Linked DNA regions of Pueribacillus theae. Each later gene encodes a partner of the first gene's protein in a complex. Links are inferred from orthologs where the notes say so. Each region holds a gene or a part of one and is shown in the gene's direction. Other genes may lie near its edges.

Region 1 (5,012 bases):
CTTTATTATGAATGCGGTAAGAAATGGCAGGAATGCGACAATTTATATGTTTGTGATCGCACTTGTGCTGTCACTTCTTTTCAGCCTGCCTGCAGTTCTGATCACATTGATGTTTGCGAGTGTAGGTGTGATTGTTGGTGAAGTTTACCGGAGAAAGGGTGCTGCTTTTCACATTTTGCTTGCTGGAACGCTTACATTTATTGTAAACTTTCTCCTCCTATACGTTCTTGTTGTCGTATTCTTAGGCATTGATCCGATCACAGAATTGGTTAGTGGCATGAAAGATACGATAAAGCAAATGCAGCAGCTTTCACCAGAGCAATTTGCAGGAAATGAGAAACTGCTTGCCGCTTTTTTTAAACAGCTCGACCTTCTAACATACATCGTGCCAAGCATGCTGCTTATTTCTGCGTTTATTTTTGCTTTAATTACGCAGCTAATCGCAAATTTATTTTTAAAAAGGTTCAATTTCGAAATACAAGCATGGAAACCATTTCATGAATGGTCGCTTCCAAAAAGTTTGCTTTTTTATTATTTAATCGTTTTATTTTTAGTATTGATTGGTTTGGAAGAGGGCTCTACACTCTATGTGATTGTAATGAATCTGCAGCTTTTACTCGAAATTGCAATGATCTTGCAGGGCTTTACGGTTATTTTTGCCTTTAGTAAAATAAAAGGATGGTCATTAGCGATCCCTATTGTTATCGTCGTCGGCTCTTTTTTACTTACTATTCCTCTACAATTCGTGAAATTGCTAGGAATTATTGATTTGGGAATCGATTTAAGAAGCCGAATGAAATCGTAGGCAGGAGGAGAAAGCATGCCAAAGTTTTTAATGACTAAATATAACAGTTATCAATTGTTAGCCTTCATTGCAATTTCAATTGTTTTTGTAATAGTGATTAGTTTTTACAATTTAGCTTTAGGTTTGATTGCTTTTGTTTTCGTTGCTCTCCTTACGTGGTATGCTGTTCGAAAAGAAATCCTCTTCCGCAAAGAATTGCTGGAATATATTGCAACACTCTCCCACCGGGTAAAAAAAGTCGGTGATGAAGCGTTGATGGAAATTCCAATCGGGATCATTTTATATGACGATGAATTTCGTGTGGAGTGGATGAATACGTATGCGGCAACATGTTTTGAAGACGGTGTTCTCGTTGGAAATACGTTAAACCATATTTCAACAGAATTAATCCCGCTTATTAATAAAAAGGATGCTGAGCGTGAAGAAATTGAGTTAAATAAACGCATTTATGAAGTTCATATGAAACGAAATGAGCGGCTTCTTTACTTTTTTGATGTCACTGAAGAGAGAGAGTTAAAGAAACGCTACCAAGAGGAACAAATTGTTTTTGCGATCGTTTATCTTGATAACTATGATGAATTGACACAAGGGATGGATGATACGGCCAGAAGCAATATTAATAGCCAAGTGACGGATTTATTAAATCGATGGGCTGTCGATCATGGGGTTTACTTAAAACGAAGCTCGTCTGAAAAGTTTTTTGCTGTTTTTAACGAACGGACATTGTCGAGCTTAGAGAAAACGAAATTTTCTTTGCTTGATGAAGTTCGTGAATTTACATCCAAGCTAAACGTTCCGATTACATTAAGTATTGGCGTCGGGTGCGGAACAGCGGATTTTCAAGAGCTTGGACAGCTTGCACAGTCAGGGCTTGATCTTGCGCTTGGAAGAGGCGGGGATCAAGTGGCAATTAAGCAAATGAACGGAAAAGTTAAGTTTTACGGCGGGAAAACGAATCCAATCGAAAAAAGAACGCGTGTCCGGGCAAGAGTCATTTCACATGCGTTAAGGGAGCTAGTGTTGGATAGCGATAAAGTTCTAATTATGGGACACAAACGGCCTGATATGGATGCAATTGGGGCGGCAATTGGCATTTTGAAAGTTGCCCAAGCAAATGAAAAAGAAGGCTACATTATTTTTGATAAAAATGAAAAAAACATTGGCATCGAAAAGCTGATGGAAAAAGTTAAAGAAGATAATTCGCTTTGGAGCCGTTTTATTCAGCCTGAAGAAGCGTTGGAAATGTTAACTTCCAGGACACTTCTCGTTGTTGTGGATACACATAAACCTTCTCTCGTTATCGAAGAGAAACTTATTAATCGAATTGATCGTGTCGTTGTCATTGATCACCACCGCCGCGGAGAAGACTTTATCTCCGAACCTGTTCTTGTTTATATGGAGCCCTATGCTTCATCTACGTCTGAACTCGTGACAGAGCTGTTTGAATACCAGCCAAAGCGTTTAAAATTGAACATGCTTGAATCAACCGCGCTACTTGCAGGAATTACGGTCGATACGAAAAACTTTACACTAAGAACAGGATCGCGCACATTTGATGCGGCATCCTATTTACGATCAAGGGGAGCGGACACCATTCTTGTCCAGAAATTTTTAAGTGAAGATTTGCAGCAGTTCATTCAACGATCAAAAATTATTGAAAAAGCCGAAATATACCGTAATGGCATTGTCATTGCGAAAGGTGAGCCGGATAAAACGTACGATCAAGTGTTGATTGCCCAAACGGCGGATACGCTCCTGTCGATTAACAATGTCGCCGCTTCTTTCGTTATTTCAAAGCGAACCGACGGGAAGATTAGCATAAGTGCGCGTTCGCTTGGTGACGTCAATGTTCAAGTAATTATGGAGGCTTTGAATGGCGGCGGCCATCTGACAAATGCAGCGGCACAGCTTGAAGGCGGAACAATGGAAGAAGCCGAAGGGCAGTTAAAACAAATTATAGACGATTATTTTCAAGAGATTGAAGGGGGAGACGACCAATGAAAGTCATATTTATAAAAGATGTAAAAGGCAGAGGGAAAGCAGGCGAAGTGAAGAACGTGGCAGACGGTTACGCCCGCAACTACTTGCTACCAAATAACCTTGCAGTTGAAGCGACAAAAGGCAATATCCAATCGTTAAAAGCGAAGCAACGAAGTGAGGAAAGAAAAGCGGAAGAAGAAAAACAGGAAGCTGAACAGTTAAAAGCATTGCTAGAAAAAACGACAGTTGAATTAAAAGCCAAGACAGGAGAAGGCGGCCGCTTATTTGGTTCGATTACAAGCAAGCAAATCGCTGATGAACTGAAAAAACAAAAAATTAATATTGATAAACGCAAAATTGACTTGGCGGAACCAATCCGTTCCCTCGGATACACAAATGTACCGGTTAAAGTCCATCCAGAAGTGACCGCTGTGATTAAAGTCCATGTTGCCGAAAAGTAGAATGAGGGTGAAGGCGTAAAATGAGTGACTTATTCGCAGATCGAATTCCACCACACAGCATAGAAGCCGAACAGGCCGTTTTAGGTGCTGTCTTTCTTGAACCGGAAGCCTTAATCAAAGCGGGAGAAATCCTCATCCCGGAAGATTTCTACAGACCGCAGCACCAACGGATTTTCAGGGCGATGATTGATCTCTCAGAACGTGGAGAGCCAGTGGATCTAGTGACAGTAACAACAGAACTTCAGAACAAGAAACTTCTTGAAGAAATCGGCGGCGTTTCTTATTTAAGCGATTTGGCCGGATCAGTGCCAACCGCTGCGAACATTGAATATTACAGCCATATGATTGAAGAGAAATCGCTGCTCAGAAGATTAATCCGGACTGCAACCGATATTGCGGCTGACGGCTATGCAAGTGAAGAAGAAGTTGAAAAGATTTTAGATGAAGCCGAAAAAAGCATTCTTGAAGTAGCAAACAGGAAAAATACAGGCGCATTTTTATCCATTAAAGACATCCTTGTAAAGGCGTATGACAACATCGAAATGCTTCACAACCGAAAAGATGACATTACAGGGATCCCGACAGGCTTCATTGAACTCGATCGCATGACAGCAGGCTTTCAAAGAAATGACTTTATCATCGTGGCCGCAAGGCCTTCTGTCGGTAAGACAGCATTTGCCTTAAACATTTCCCAAAATGTCGCGACAAAAACGGATGAAAATGTTGCGATTTTCAGCCTCGAAATGGGCGCGGAGCAGCTTGTCATGCGGATGCTCTGCGCAGAAGGAAATATCGATTCCCAACGGTTAAGGACAGGTAAACTGACCCCGGACGATTGGGAAAAGCTAACAATGGCGATGGGAAGCTTATCAAATGCCGGCATTTATATTGATGACACTCCCGGCATTCGGGTGAGCGACATTCGGGCAAAATGCCGCCGCCTCAAACAGGAAAAAGGCCTCGGGCTTGTGATGATTGATTACTTGCAGCTTATCCAGGGAAGCAGCGGTCGAGGCGGAGAAAACAGGCAGCAGGAAGTGTCTGAAATTTCTCGTTCTCTCAAAGCACTGGCGCGTGAACTTGAAGTTCCTGTCATTGCCCTTTCACAGCTATCCCGCGGCGTCGAATCACGCCAAGACAAACGCCCGATGATGTCAGATATTCGTGAAAGCGGCTGTTTATCATACGAAACGCTTATAACGAGAGCTGATACCGGCGAACAACTAGAAATAGGTTCCCTAGTAGGAGAAACAAATATCCCAGTATTAAGTATGAATGAAGAATTGAAATTGGAAGTTTCATATATAAGTAAAGTCTTTAGCAGTGGTTATAAACAGTTATTTGAATTAAAAACAGCGAGTGGAAGAGTTATAAAAGCCTCAGCTAATCACCCTTTTTATACTTTAGACGGTTGGAAAGCAGTGGAACATCTCCAAATTGGAGAGAAGATTGCTGTTGCTAAAGATAAAAAAGTTGATTGGAATGTGATTGTTTCAATAACTCCCTTAGGAGTTGAAGAGGTTTTTGATGCAACGGTACCAGGCAACCATAACTTTCTAGCAAATGATTTCATCGTTCATAACAGCATTGAGCAAGATGCGGATATTGTGGCATTCTTGTACCGTGACGATTACTACGATAAAGAATCGGAAAATCAGAACATGATTGAAATTATTATTTCGAAGCAGCGGAACGGCCCGACAGGAACCGTCGAGCTTGCATTTATAAAAGAATACAATAAATTCGTAAACTTGGATCGCCGGCAT
Region 2 (10,541 bases), on another replicon or contig:
TCAAATCGACGGTGCACCTGAAGAACGTGAGCGCGGAATTACAATCGCGACTTCCCACGTTGAATACGAAACTGAAAACCGCCACTATGCTCACGTGGACTGCCCAGGACACGCTGACTATGTAAAAAACATGATCACAGGTGCAGCGCAAATGGATGGAGCCATCCTTGTTGTATCTGCAGCTGACGGCCCAATGCCTCAAACTCGTGAACACATTCTGCTTTCTCGTAATGTAGGTGTTCCTTATATTGTCGTTTTCTTGAACAAATGTGATATGGTAGACGACGAAGAGCTGCTAGAACTCGTTGAAATGGAAGTTCGTGATCTTTTAAGCGAATACGAATTCCCTGGTGATGACGTACCAGTCATTAAAGGTTCCGCTTTAAAAGCGCTTGAAGGCGAAGGTGACTGGCCTGAAAGAATCTTTGAATTAATGGATGCAGTTGACGAGTATATTCCAACTCCTGAGCGTGACGTAGATAAACCGTTCATGATGCCTGTTGAGGACGTGTTCTCAATTACTGGACGTGGTACAGTTGCGACTGGCCGTGTGGAACGCGGACAAGTAAAAGTTGGAGATGAAGTTGAAATTCTTGGTTTGGTTGAAGAACCTAAGAAAACAACAGTTACAGGTGTTGAGATGTTCCGTAAACTTCTCGACTACGCTGAAGCTGGGGACAACATTGGTGCTCTTCTTCGTGGTGTTTCCCGTGAAGAAGTTCAACGTGGCCAAGTGTTAATTAAGCCTGGTACAGTGAAGGCTCATACTAAATTTAAAGCTGAAGTTTACGTTCTTTCGAAAGAAGAAGGCGGAAGACATACACCTTTCTTTTCAAACTACCGCCCCCAATTTTACTTCCGTACGACTGACGTAACTGGAACAATTTCACTTCCAGAAGGCGTTGAAATGGTAATGCCTGGCGATAACGTTGAAATGACTGTAGAATTAATTGCTCCAATCGCAATTGAAGACGGAACAAGATTCTCTGTCCGTGAAGGTGGACGTACTGTCGGTTCTGGAGTAGTAACAGAAGTTATCGAATAAGAAGTTAAATCTATGAGCTCTCTTTATATGGGGGGCTCAGTTTTTTTTTTTTTGCGCATTTCTCACAAACACTTAAAAAATCTTGCAATCAACTGTTGGAGTCTCTATAATAGGTAAAGTGTGGCCAAAAACAAGAAAAACGTTGGCGCCACTTGCATTCGCCGCATTATTTCTATATAATGTTGAATGTTAGTCATTGATTGCAGCGATGAAGTGAAAGGTTGCTGACACACCCGGCCCCTTTGCCATGGCCCGTGTGCAGGAAATTTTCGCGGAGAACTGTCTATTATGCGCTGATGGAAAAGCCGCAAAAGCTAGTGAACGTTAAGCTGTACTCATCAATAACTAACTTCTGTAAGGCTTTTTGAACAAGCGCTAAAAAAAATGGGCGATGAAGGAGGGAAAATAATGGCAAAGCAAAAAATTCGCATTCGGTTAAAAGCGTACGACCACAGAATTTTGGATCAATCAGCTGAAAAAATTGTTGAAACTGCGAAACGTTCAGGTGCGAAGGTTTCGGGTCCAATCCCGTTGCCAACTGAAAAATCGGTTTATACAATTTTGCGCGCAGTACACAAATACAAAGATTCACGTGAACAATTTGAAATGCGTACTCATAAACGTTTGATTGACATTATCGAACCAACACCACAAACGGTTGATTCGCTTATGCGTTTAGACTTGCCTTCTGGCGTTGATATCGAGATCAAATTGTAAGGACGGAACATTAGGAGGTGGAAAAACAATGAGTAAAGGAATCTTAGGAAGAAAAATTGGCATGACGCAAGTTTTTAAGGAAAACGGCGACGTTGTTCCTGTAACAGTGATTGAAGCATTGCCAAACGTTGTCCTTCAAAAGAAGACAGCCGAAACGGACGGCTATGAAGCAATTCAAATCGGTGTCGAAGACAAAAAAGAACAACGTGCGTCAAAACCAGAAAAAGGCCATGCTGCTAAAGCAAATACAGCACCTAAGCGCTTCGTAAAAGAAATTCGTGGGGTAGACACTTCCGAATATGAAGTTGGCCAAGAAGTGAAAGTAGATATTTTTAGCGAAGGTGAACAAGTAGACGTAACTGGAACTTCCAAAGGGAAAGGTTTCCAAGGTGTGATTAAACGGCACAACCAATCACGCGGACCAATGAGCCATGGTTCACGCTATCATAGAGGCCCGGGCTCAATGGGAGCAGTTGATCCGGCCCGTGTTTTTAAAGGAAAAGCACTGCCAGGACGAATGGGCGGTGAAAGGACGACGTTGCAAAACTTAGAAATCGTCAAAGTGGATGCTGAACGCAACTTACTTTTAATCAAAGGCAACGTGCCAGGCCCTAAAAAAAGCTATGTGACAATTCAAGCTGCACTTAAAGCAGCAAAAGCCAAGTAAGAAAGGAGGATTATCCGATGCCTAAAGTAGAACTTTTAAATCAAGAGGGCTCAAAAGTAGGTGATCTCGAGCTTTCTGATCACATTTTTGGAATTGAGCCAAACAATCATGTTCTTTTTGATGTCATCGTTATGCAGCAGGCAGCACAACGACAAGGTACGCATGCAACGAAGAACCGCTCTGCTGTTCGAGGAGGAGGCCGCAAGCCTTGGCGGCAAAAAGGAACTGGCCGTGCACGCCAAGGTTCCATTCGCTCGCCGCAATGGGTAGGTGGAGGCGTTGTATTTGGTCCAACACCGAGAAGCTACAGCTACAAAATTCCTAAAAAGGTTCGTAGATTAGCGTTGAAATCAGCTTTCTCAACAAAAGTGAAAGAAGAAAACTTTATCGTTGTTGATCAGCTTTCTATGGAAGCGCCAAAAACAAAAGATTTGGCAGCGATTCTATCGAACTTAAAAGCTAACGAAAAGGCGTTAATCGTGACAAATGATCACAACGAAACCGTTGAATTATCTGCACGCAATATTCCTGGAGTGAGTGTAACAACAGCAGCGGATGTAAGAGTGCTTGACATCGTCAACCATGACAAACTCATTATGACGAAGGACGCAGCTGAAAAGGTAGAGGAGGTGCTAGCGTAATGGACGCACGTGATGTTATTAAGCGCCCCGTTATTACAGAACGTTCCACTGAAACCTTGGGCGACAAAAAATATACATTTGAAGTTGACCCGCGCGCAAACAAAACGGAAATCAAAAGCGCCATTGAAACGATTTTTGGTGTGAAAGTTCAAAAGGTAAACACAATGAATTACAAAGGGAAATTTAGACGCTTTGGACGCCACTCGGGATATAAGCCAAACCGCAAAAAAGCGATTGTACAATTGACACCTGAAAGCAAAGAGCTAGACTTCTTTGAAGGTGTTTAATAGAACGACGTGAAGGAGGGAAAAAAATGGCGATCAAAAAATATAAACCAACAACAAATGCACGCCGCGGAATGACTGGTTCAGACTTCAGTGAAATTACAACAGACAAACCTGAAAAGTCACTTCTAGCACCATTAAATAGAAAATCTGGCCGAAACAATCAAGGCCGTATTACAGTGCGCCATCAAGGTGGCGGCCATAAGAAGAAATACCGCATTATCGATTTCAAACGAAACAAAGATGGAATACCAGGGCGCGTTGCTACGATCGAATATGATCCAAACCGCACTGCAAACATCGCACTTATTCATTATGCTGATGGAGAAAAACGTTACATCCTTGCTCCAAAAGGATTGCAGGTTGGAATGGAGATTATGTCAGGCCCTGAAGCAGACATCAAACTTGGCAACGCATTGCCACTCCAAAATATTCCTGTCGGCCAAACCATCCACAACATTGAGTTAAAACCTGGCCGAGGCGGCCAATTAGTCCGTTCTGCAGGTGCAGAGGCCCAGCTTCTCGGAAAAGAAGGAAAATACGTGCTTGTAAGACTTTCTTCCGGTGAAACGAGAATGGTATTAGCCACTTGCCGCGCAACAATTGGCCAAGTTGGCAACGTTGAACATGAGCTTATTAATGTCGGGAAAGCAGGACGTTCCCGCTGGCTTGGAAAACGCCCGACAGTTCGTGGTTCTGTTATGAACCCTGTTGATCACCCGCATGGTGGCGGTGAAGGAAGAGCGCCAATCGGACGCAAATCTCCTGTTAGCCCATGGGGTAAACCAACACTTGGCTACAAAACACGTAAGAAAAACAAACCATCTGATCAATACATTGTGCGCCGCCGTAAAAAATAAAAGGGTTGACCTACGGTTCAAAGGGACCGTAGCGCAATCGCGAAGGGAGGAACAAATGTGGGTCGCAGTTTGAAAAAAGGACCATTCGTAGACGATCATTTAATGAAAAAAGTTGAAGCTCTTAATGAAAAGAACGAGAAAAAAGTGATCAAAACTTGGTCACGCCGTTCAACGATTTTTCCTGAATTCATCGGACATACACTCGCTGTATATGACGGGAGAAAACATGTACCTATTTACATTTCCGAGGACATGGTTGGCCACAAATTAGGCGAATTTGCACCAACTCGTACGTACAGAGGCCATGCTGCCGATGACAAAAAAACAAGACGTTAAGTTGAGAGGAGGTTTCATCAATGCAAGCGAAAGCGACTGCAAAACAAGTACGCATTGCTCCTCGCAAAGCCCGCCTCGTAATCGATTTAATTCGCGGGAAAGAGGTCGGTGAAGCAATTGCGATTTTACGACACACACCGAAAGCGGCTTCTCCAATCGTAGAGAAACTATTGAATTCAGCGATTGCAAATGCTGAGCATAACTATGAAATGGAAGCAAACAACCTTTATATAAGCGAAGCTTACGTTGACGAAGGCGTTACGCTAAAACGTTTCCGTCCAAGGGCACAAGGCCGCGCAAGCCGTATCAATAAAAGAACGAGCCACATTACGGTCGTAGTTTCAGAAAAGAAGGAGGGATAATGCGTGGGTCAAAAAGTTAACCCAGTAGGGCTCAGAATTGGTGTCATCCGTGACTGGGATTCAAAATGGTATGCGGATAAAGATTATGCAAAGCTTCTTCATGAAGACATCAAAATTCGTGAATACATTGAAAAGCGCTTAAAAGATGCAGCAGTTGCGGGCATCGAAATTGAACGGGCTGCAAACCGTGTAAATATTACGATTAAAACGGCAAAGCCTGGCATGGTCATCGGTAAAGGTGGTTCTGAAGTCGAATCACTTCGAAAAGCTTTAAACGAACTGACAGGCAAAAAGGTTCACGTGAACATTTTTGAAGTCAAAACGCCTGATATCAATGCGAAACTAGTCGCTGAAAATATCGCGACTCAATTGGAAAACCGTGTTGCATTTCGCCGTGCAATGAAACAAGCAATCCAACGTGCAGTACGTGCGGGAGCAAAAGGAATCAAAACAGAAGTTTCCGGCCGTTTAAACGGAGCAGATATCGCTCGCTCGGAATCGTATAGCGAAGGAACAGTGCCACTTCACACATTGCGTGCAGATATTGACTATGGCACGGCTGAAGCGGATACGACTTACGGTAAACTAGGAGTGAAAATCTGGATTTATCGTGGCGAAGTCCTTCCGACAAAGGATGCGAAACAAGAGGAAGGAGGAAAATAATTATGTTAATGCCAAAACGTGTAAAACACCGTAAAGAGCATCGCGGAAAAATGAAAGGCAATGCAAAAGGTGGGACAGAAATAAGTTTTGGAGAATACGGATTGCAGGCAACAGAATCAGCCTGGATTACAAACCGCCAAATTGAAGCAGCAAGGATTGCCATGACACGTTACATGAAACGTGGCGGTAAAGTATGGATCAAAATTTTCCCATCAAAACCATACACAGCGAAGCCTTTAGAAGTTCGGATGGGTTCAGGTAAAGGTGCGCCGGAAGGCTGGGTAGCGGTTGTAAAGCCAGGGAAAATCATGTTTGAAATTGCAGGTGTTTCCGAAGAAGTCGCTCGTGAAGCATTGCGTCTAGCCTCTCATAAACTTCCGATCAAAACGAAATTTGTAAAACGAGAAGAAATGGGTGGTGACTCAAATGAAAACTAAAGAAATTCGTGAATTGACGACTGCTGAAATTGAACAGCAAATTAAAACGTTGAAAGAAGAATTGTTTAACTTGCGTTTTCAACTAGCAACTGGTCAATTAGAGAATCCAGCCCGCATTCGTGACGTTCGCAAATCCATTGCGCGGACAAAAACCGTTTTACGTGAAAGAGAACTTGGCATCAATAACGGATAATCGTGAGAGGAGGTCAAAACAATGAGTGAACGCAATAACCGAAAAACCTACACTGGGCGCGTAACATCTGACAAAATGGATAAAACGATCACTGTTATCGTTGAAACGTACAAGAAAGATAAGCTTTACGGGAAACGCGTCAAGTATTCAAAAAAATATAAAGTCCATGACGAAAACAATAGTGCAAAAATCGGTGACGTAGTAAGAATCGCAGAAACTCGTCCCCTTTCGAAAGACAAACGTTTTCGTCTCGTAGAAATTGTTGAAGAATCAATCATCGTATAACAAGAAGCAAAGTCCGGAAGGAGGTTTATCAAGTGATTCAACAAGAAACTCGTCTAAAAGTCGCAGATAACTCCGGTGCACGTGAAGTGTTATGTATAAAAGTGCTCGGCGGTTCTGGGCGTAAAACTGCCAATATTGGAGATGTTATTGTCTGTACGGTAAAACAAGCAACACCCGGAGGCGTTGTCAAAAAAGGCGATGTTGTTCGGGCAGTCGTCGTTCGTTCAAAAAGCGGTGTGCGCAGAAACGATGGTTCATACATCCGCTTTGATGAAAATGCTGCAGTCATTATTCGTGATGACAAAAGCCCTCGCGGAACGCGTATCTTTGGTCCGGTTGCCCGTGAACTTCGCGACCATCAATATATGAAAATTATTTCATTGGCTCCAGAAGTACTTTAATCAATCGAACGAGGATGTAATGTTGCAATCTAAGGAGGTGCACGATCGCTATGCACGTAAAAAAAGGAGATAAAGTTCAAGTCATCTCAGGCAAAGATAAAGGAAAGCAAGGGGTTATCCTTGCGGCTTATCCTAAAAAGGAACGTGTCATCGTAGAAGGCGTTAATGTTGTGAAAAAACATTCCAAACCTTCACAAATGAACCCGCAAGGCGGCATTGTTGAAATGGAAGCGCCGATTCACGTTTCAAACGTCATGCCGCTCGATCCGAAATCAAATGAACCGACACGCGTAGGATACAAAAAAGTAGCAGGCTACAAAAAAGTCAACGGTGAGAAAGTACAGGTTGTAAAAAATGTACGCATCGCAAAAAAATCTGGCGAATTTCTTGATACGTTTGAGAATTTCACTATTGAAGATAAATAACTTACAGCCGGAGGGAGGTTACACGGCATGAATCGCTTTAAAGAAAAATACAAAGAAGAAATCACACCATCTTTAATGAGCAAGTTCAATTATTCTTCCATCATGGAAGTGCCTAAAATTGAAAAAATCGTCATTAACATGGGCGTAGGAGATGCGGTCCAAAACCCGAAAGTTCTAGACAGCGCAGTTGAAGAATTAGCAGCAATTGCAGGACAAAAACCGTTAATTACGAAAGCTAAAAAATCAATTGCCGGCTTCAAGCTACGTGAAGGAATGCCAATCGGAGTGAAAGTAACACTGCGCGGAGAACGCATGTATGACTTTTTAGACAAATTAATTACGGTATCACTTCCACGTGTGCGCGATTTCCGCGGCGTTTCCAAAAAAGCATTCGACGGAAGAGGCAACTATACACTTGGCATTAAAGAACAATTGATTTTTCCGGAAATTGATTATGATAAAGTGAACAAAGTTCGTGGCATGGACATTGTGATTGTAACAACTGCAAAAACGGACGAAGAAGCTCGGGAATTACTTTTACAATTTGGTATGCCGTTTCAAAAATAACGAATAGTTAAGGAGGTTACAGCGTGGCAAAAAAATCAATGATCGCTAAACAAAGGCGCCCACAAAAATATCAAGTGCGCGAATACACCCGCTGTGAACGCTGCGGACGTCCTCATTCAGTCATTCGCAAGTTCAAACTGTGCCGTATTTGTTTCCGTGAACTCGCATATAAAGGTCAAATTCCTGGCGTAAAAAAAGCCAGTTGGTAATCCCGTTTCGGGGAAGGAGGTAAATAGGAAATGGTCATGACAGATCCAGTTGCAGATATGCTTACCAGAATTCGCAACGCGAATACTGTACGTCTTGATAAATTAGAAGTTCCAGCTTCAAAAATGAAAAAAGAAATTGCTGAAATTTTGAAGCGAGAAGGGTTTATTCGTGACGTTGAATATATCGAAGATAATAAGCAAGGTATCATTCGGATCTTTTTGAAATACGGAAAAGATAACGAACGCGTCATCACTGGGCTAAAACGCATCAGCAAGCCAGGTTTGCGTGTTTATGCAAAAGCGAACGAAGTGCCTCGTGTACTTGGCGGATTAGGAATTGCAATTGTTTCAACTTCAAAAGGCGTTTTAACAGATAGAGAAGCACGCGGCCAGCAAATCGGCGGCGAAGTATTAGCATACGTTTGGTAAAAAAGAGTCAACGAATGGAGGTGTACGTATGTCTCGTATAGGATTAAAGCCGATTGAAATCCCAAACGGAGTAACAGTTACAAAAAACGGCAGCACCGTCACAGTGAAAGGCCCGAAAGGGGAATTAACACGGACATTCAATGCCGATATGATTATCGATATCCAAGAGAAAGAAATCACTGTCTCTCGTCCAAGCGATCAAAAAGATCACCGTTCACTGCATGGTACGACGCGCAGCTTGATTAATAATATGGTTCAAGGTGTAACGAACGGATTTGAACGCAACCTTGAATTAGTCGGTGTCGGATACAGAGCGAGCAAGCAGGGCCAGAAGCTTGTTTTAAACGTTGGTTATTCACACCCGGTTGAATTTGTTCCTGAAAAAGACATCGAAATCGATGTGCCTTCGAACACAAAAGTTATCGTAAAAGGCATCGACAAAGAGCGTGTCGGTGAATTGGCAGCAAATATTCGCGCAGTTAGGCCGCCTGAACCATACAAAGGCAAAGGCATTCGCTATGAAGGCGAGTATGTACGCCGTAAGGAAGGCAAAACTGGTAAGTAATCTTTGAAACAGAAAGGAGTGGCTCTCAGTGATTACAAAGATCGATCGAAATAAAAACAGAAAAAAACGCCATCTTCGTGTTCGTCGGAATCTTAAAGGGACTGCAGAATGCCCTCGCCTCAATGTGTTTCGTTCAACGAAACATATGTATGCTCAATTAATTGATGACGAAAAAGGCGTAACACTCGCTTCAGCTTCCACGCTCGATAAAGAAATCGACGTCCAAAATGGCGGAAATATTGAAGCGGCACAAAAAGTAGGCGAACTCATCGCAAAGCGCGCAACAGAAAAAGGTTTCACAAACGTCGTATTTGATCGCGGCGGCAACATCTATCATGGACGTGTAAAAGCTTTGGCAGATGCAGCTAGAGAAGCCGGCTTGCAATTTTAATCGAAAAAGGAGGGAATAGAATGGCTGCTATTGATGCTAGCAAACTCGAACTCGAAGAACGTGTAGTAACGGTAAACCGTGTAGCAAAAGTAGTGAAAGGTGGACGCCGTTTTCGTTTTGCTGCGATTGTTGTCGTGGGAGATAAAAATGGCCATGTCGGTTTTGGAACTGGAAAAGCACAAGAAGTTCCAGAAGCGATCCGTAAAGCGGTCGAGGATGCGAAGAAAAACTTAATTTCCGTGCCACGTGTAAACACAACGATTCCTCATGAAGTGATCGGCCGTTTCGGCGCAGGCAAAGTTCTCTTAAAGCCAGCTTCAGAAGGTACTGGAGTTATCGCTGGAGGCCCTGTTCGTGCCGTGCTTGAACTTGGCGGGATCGGAGACATTCTTTCAAAATCACACGGCTCAAGCAACCCGATCAACATGGTGCGTGCAACGATTGAAGGAATCAAAAACTTAAAGCGCGCAGAAGATGTTGCTAAATTGCGCGGCAAGTCTGTAGAAGAATTGTTAGGATAAGGAGGGAAATCCGATGGCTAAGCAATTAGAAATCACCCTCACTCGTAGTCCGATTGGACGCCCTAAGGATCAACGCGTGACGGTTACAACTCTTGGGCTTAAGAAACTCAATCATACCGTCGTTCACAATGACAACCCAGCGATTCGCGGCATGGTTGCAAAAGTCTCTCATCTTGTGACAGTAAAAGAAATCGAAGCGTAAATTGACAGATTCAGCAGATAGGAATAAGGAGGTGCCAAGATGAAACTTCATGAATTAAAGCCATCAGAAGGTTCACGTCACTCAAGAAAGCGTGTTGGACGCGGAATCGGATCAGGAAACGGAAAAACAGCCGGCAAAGGCCATAAAGGACAAAATGCCCGTTCTGGCGGAGGTGTGCGCCCTGGTTTTGAAGGTGGGCAAATGCCGCTATTCCAGCGTCTGCCTAAGCGTGGTTTTACAAACATTAACCGTAAAGAATATGCAGTCGTTAATCTCGAGAAACTAAACCGTTTTGATGAGGGAACGGAAGTTACGCCAGAATTGCTGCTTGAAACTCGCGT

What was found.
Region 2: rplI (region 1) and rplV share a complex: the UniProt entries of both Bacillus subtilis proteins name them as parts of the 50S ribosomal subunit. The link is inferred for Pueribacillus theae from one-to-one orthologs.

The regions. Positions count from the first base shown.
Region 1 is NZ_QCZG01000058.1:10,955-15,966, reverse strand. Bases 1,525-4,524 are described here. They hold rplI (50S ribosomal protein L9), read left to right. Parts: upstream 1,525-2,802; coding sequence 2,803-3,246; downstream 3,247-4,524. Other genes in these bases: dnaB (replicative DNA helicase), read left to right, coding at 3,267-4,524; DCC39_RS17390 (DHH family phosphoesterase), read left to right, coding at 1,525-2,806. Also shown: DCC39_RS17395 (YybS family protein), read left to right, coding at 1-805; more of DCC39_RS17390, read left to right, coding at 821-1,524; more of dnaB, read left to right, coding at 4,525-5,012. UniProt on the Bacillus subtilis protein: Binds to the 23S rRNA.
Region 2 is NZ_QCZG01000004.1:81,875-92,415, reverse strand. What follows is about bases 3,428-6,241. They hold rplV (50S ribosomal protein L22), read left to right. Parts: upstream 3,428-4,570; coding sequence 4,571-4,912; downstream 4,913-6,241. Other genes in these bases: rpsQ (30S ribosomal protein S17), read left to right, coding at 6,227-6,241; rpmC (50S ribosomal protein L29), read left to right, coding at 6,002-6,205; rplP (50S ribosomal protein L16), read left to right, coding at 5,578-6,012; rpsC (30S ribosomal protein S3), read left to right, coding at 4,916-5,575; rpsS (30S ribosomal protein S19), read left to right, coding at 4,272-4,550. Outside these bases: tuf (elongation factor Tu), read left to right, coding at 1-1,045; rpsJ (30S ribosomal protein S10), read left to right, coding at 1,454-1,762; rplC (50S ribosomal protein L3), read left to right, coding at 1,791-2,429; rplD (50S ribosomal protein L4), read left to right, coding at 2,447-3,070; rplW (50S ribosomal protein L23), read left to right, coding at 3,070-3,357; more of rplB, read left to right, coding at 3,384-3,427; more of rpsQ, read left to right, coding at 6,242-6,490; rplN (50S ribosomal protein L14), read left to right, coding at 6,523-6,891; rplX (50S ribosomal protein L24), read left to right, coding at 6,942-7,316; rplE (50S ribosomal protein L5), read left to right, coding at 7,344-7,883; DCC39_RS03475 (type Z 30S ribosomal protein S14), read left to right, coding at 7,907-8,092; rpsH (30S ribosomal protein S8), read left to right, coding at 8,123-8,521; rplF (50S ribosomal protein L6), read left to right, coding at 8,550-9,086; rplR (50S ribosomal protein L18), read left to right, coding at 9,115-9,477; rpsE (30S ribosomal protein S5), read left to right, coding at 9,498-9,998; rpmD (50S ribosomal protein L30), read left to right, coding at 10,012-10,200; rplO (50S ribosomal protein L15), read left to right, coding at 10,240-10,541. UniProt on the Bacillus subtilis protein: This protein binds specifically to 23S rRNA; its binding is stimulated by other ribosomal proteins, e.g. L4, L17, and L20. It is important during the early stages of 50S assembly.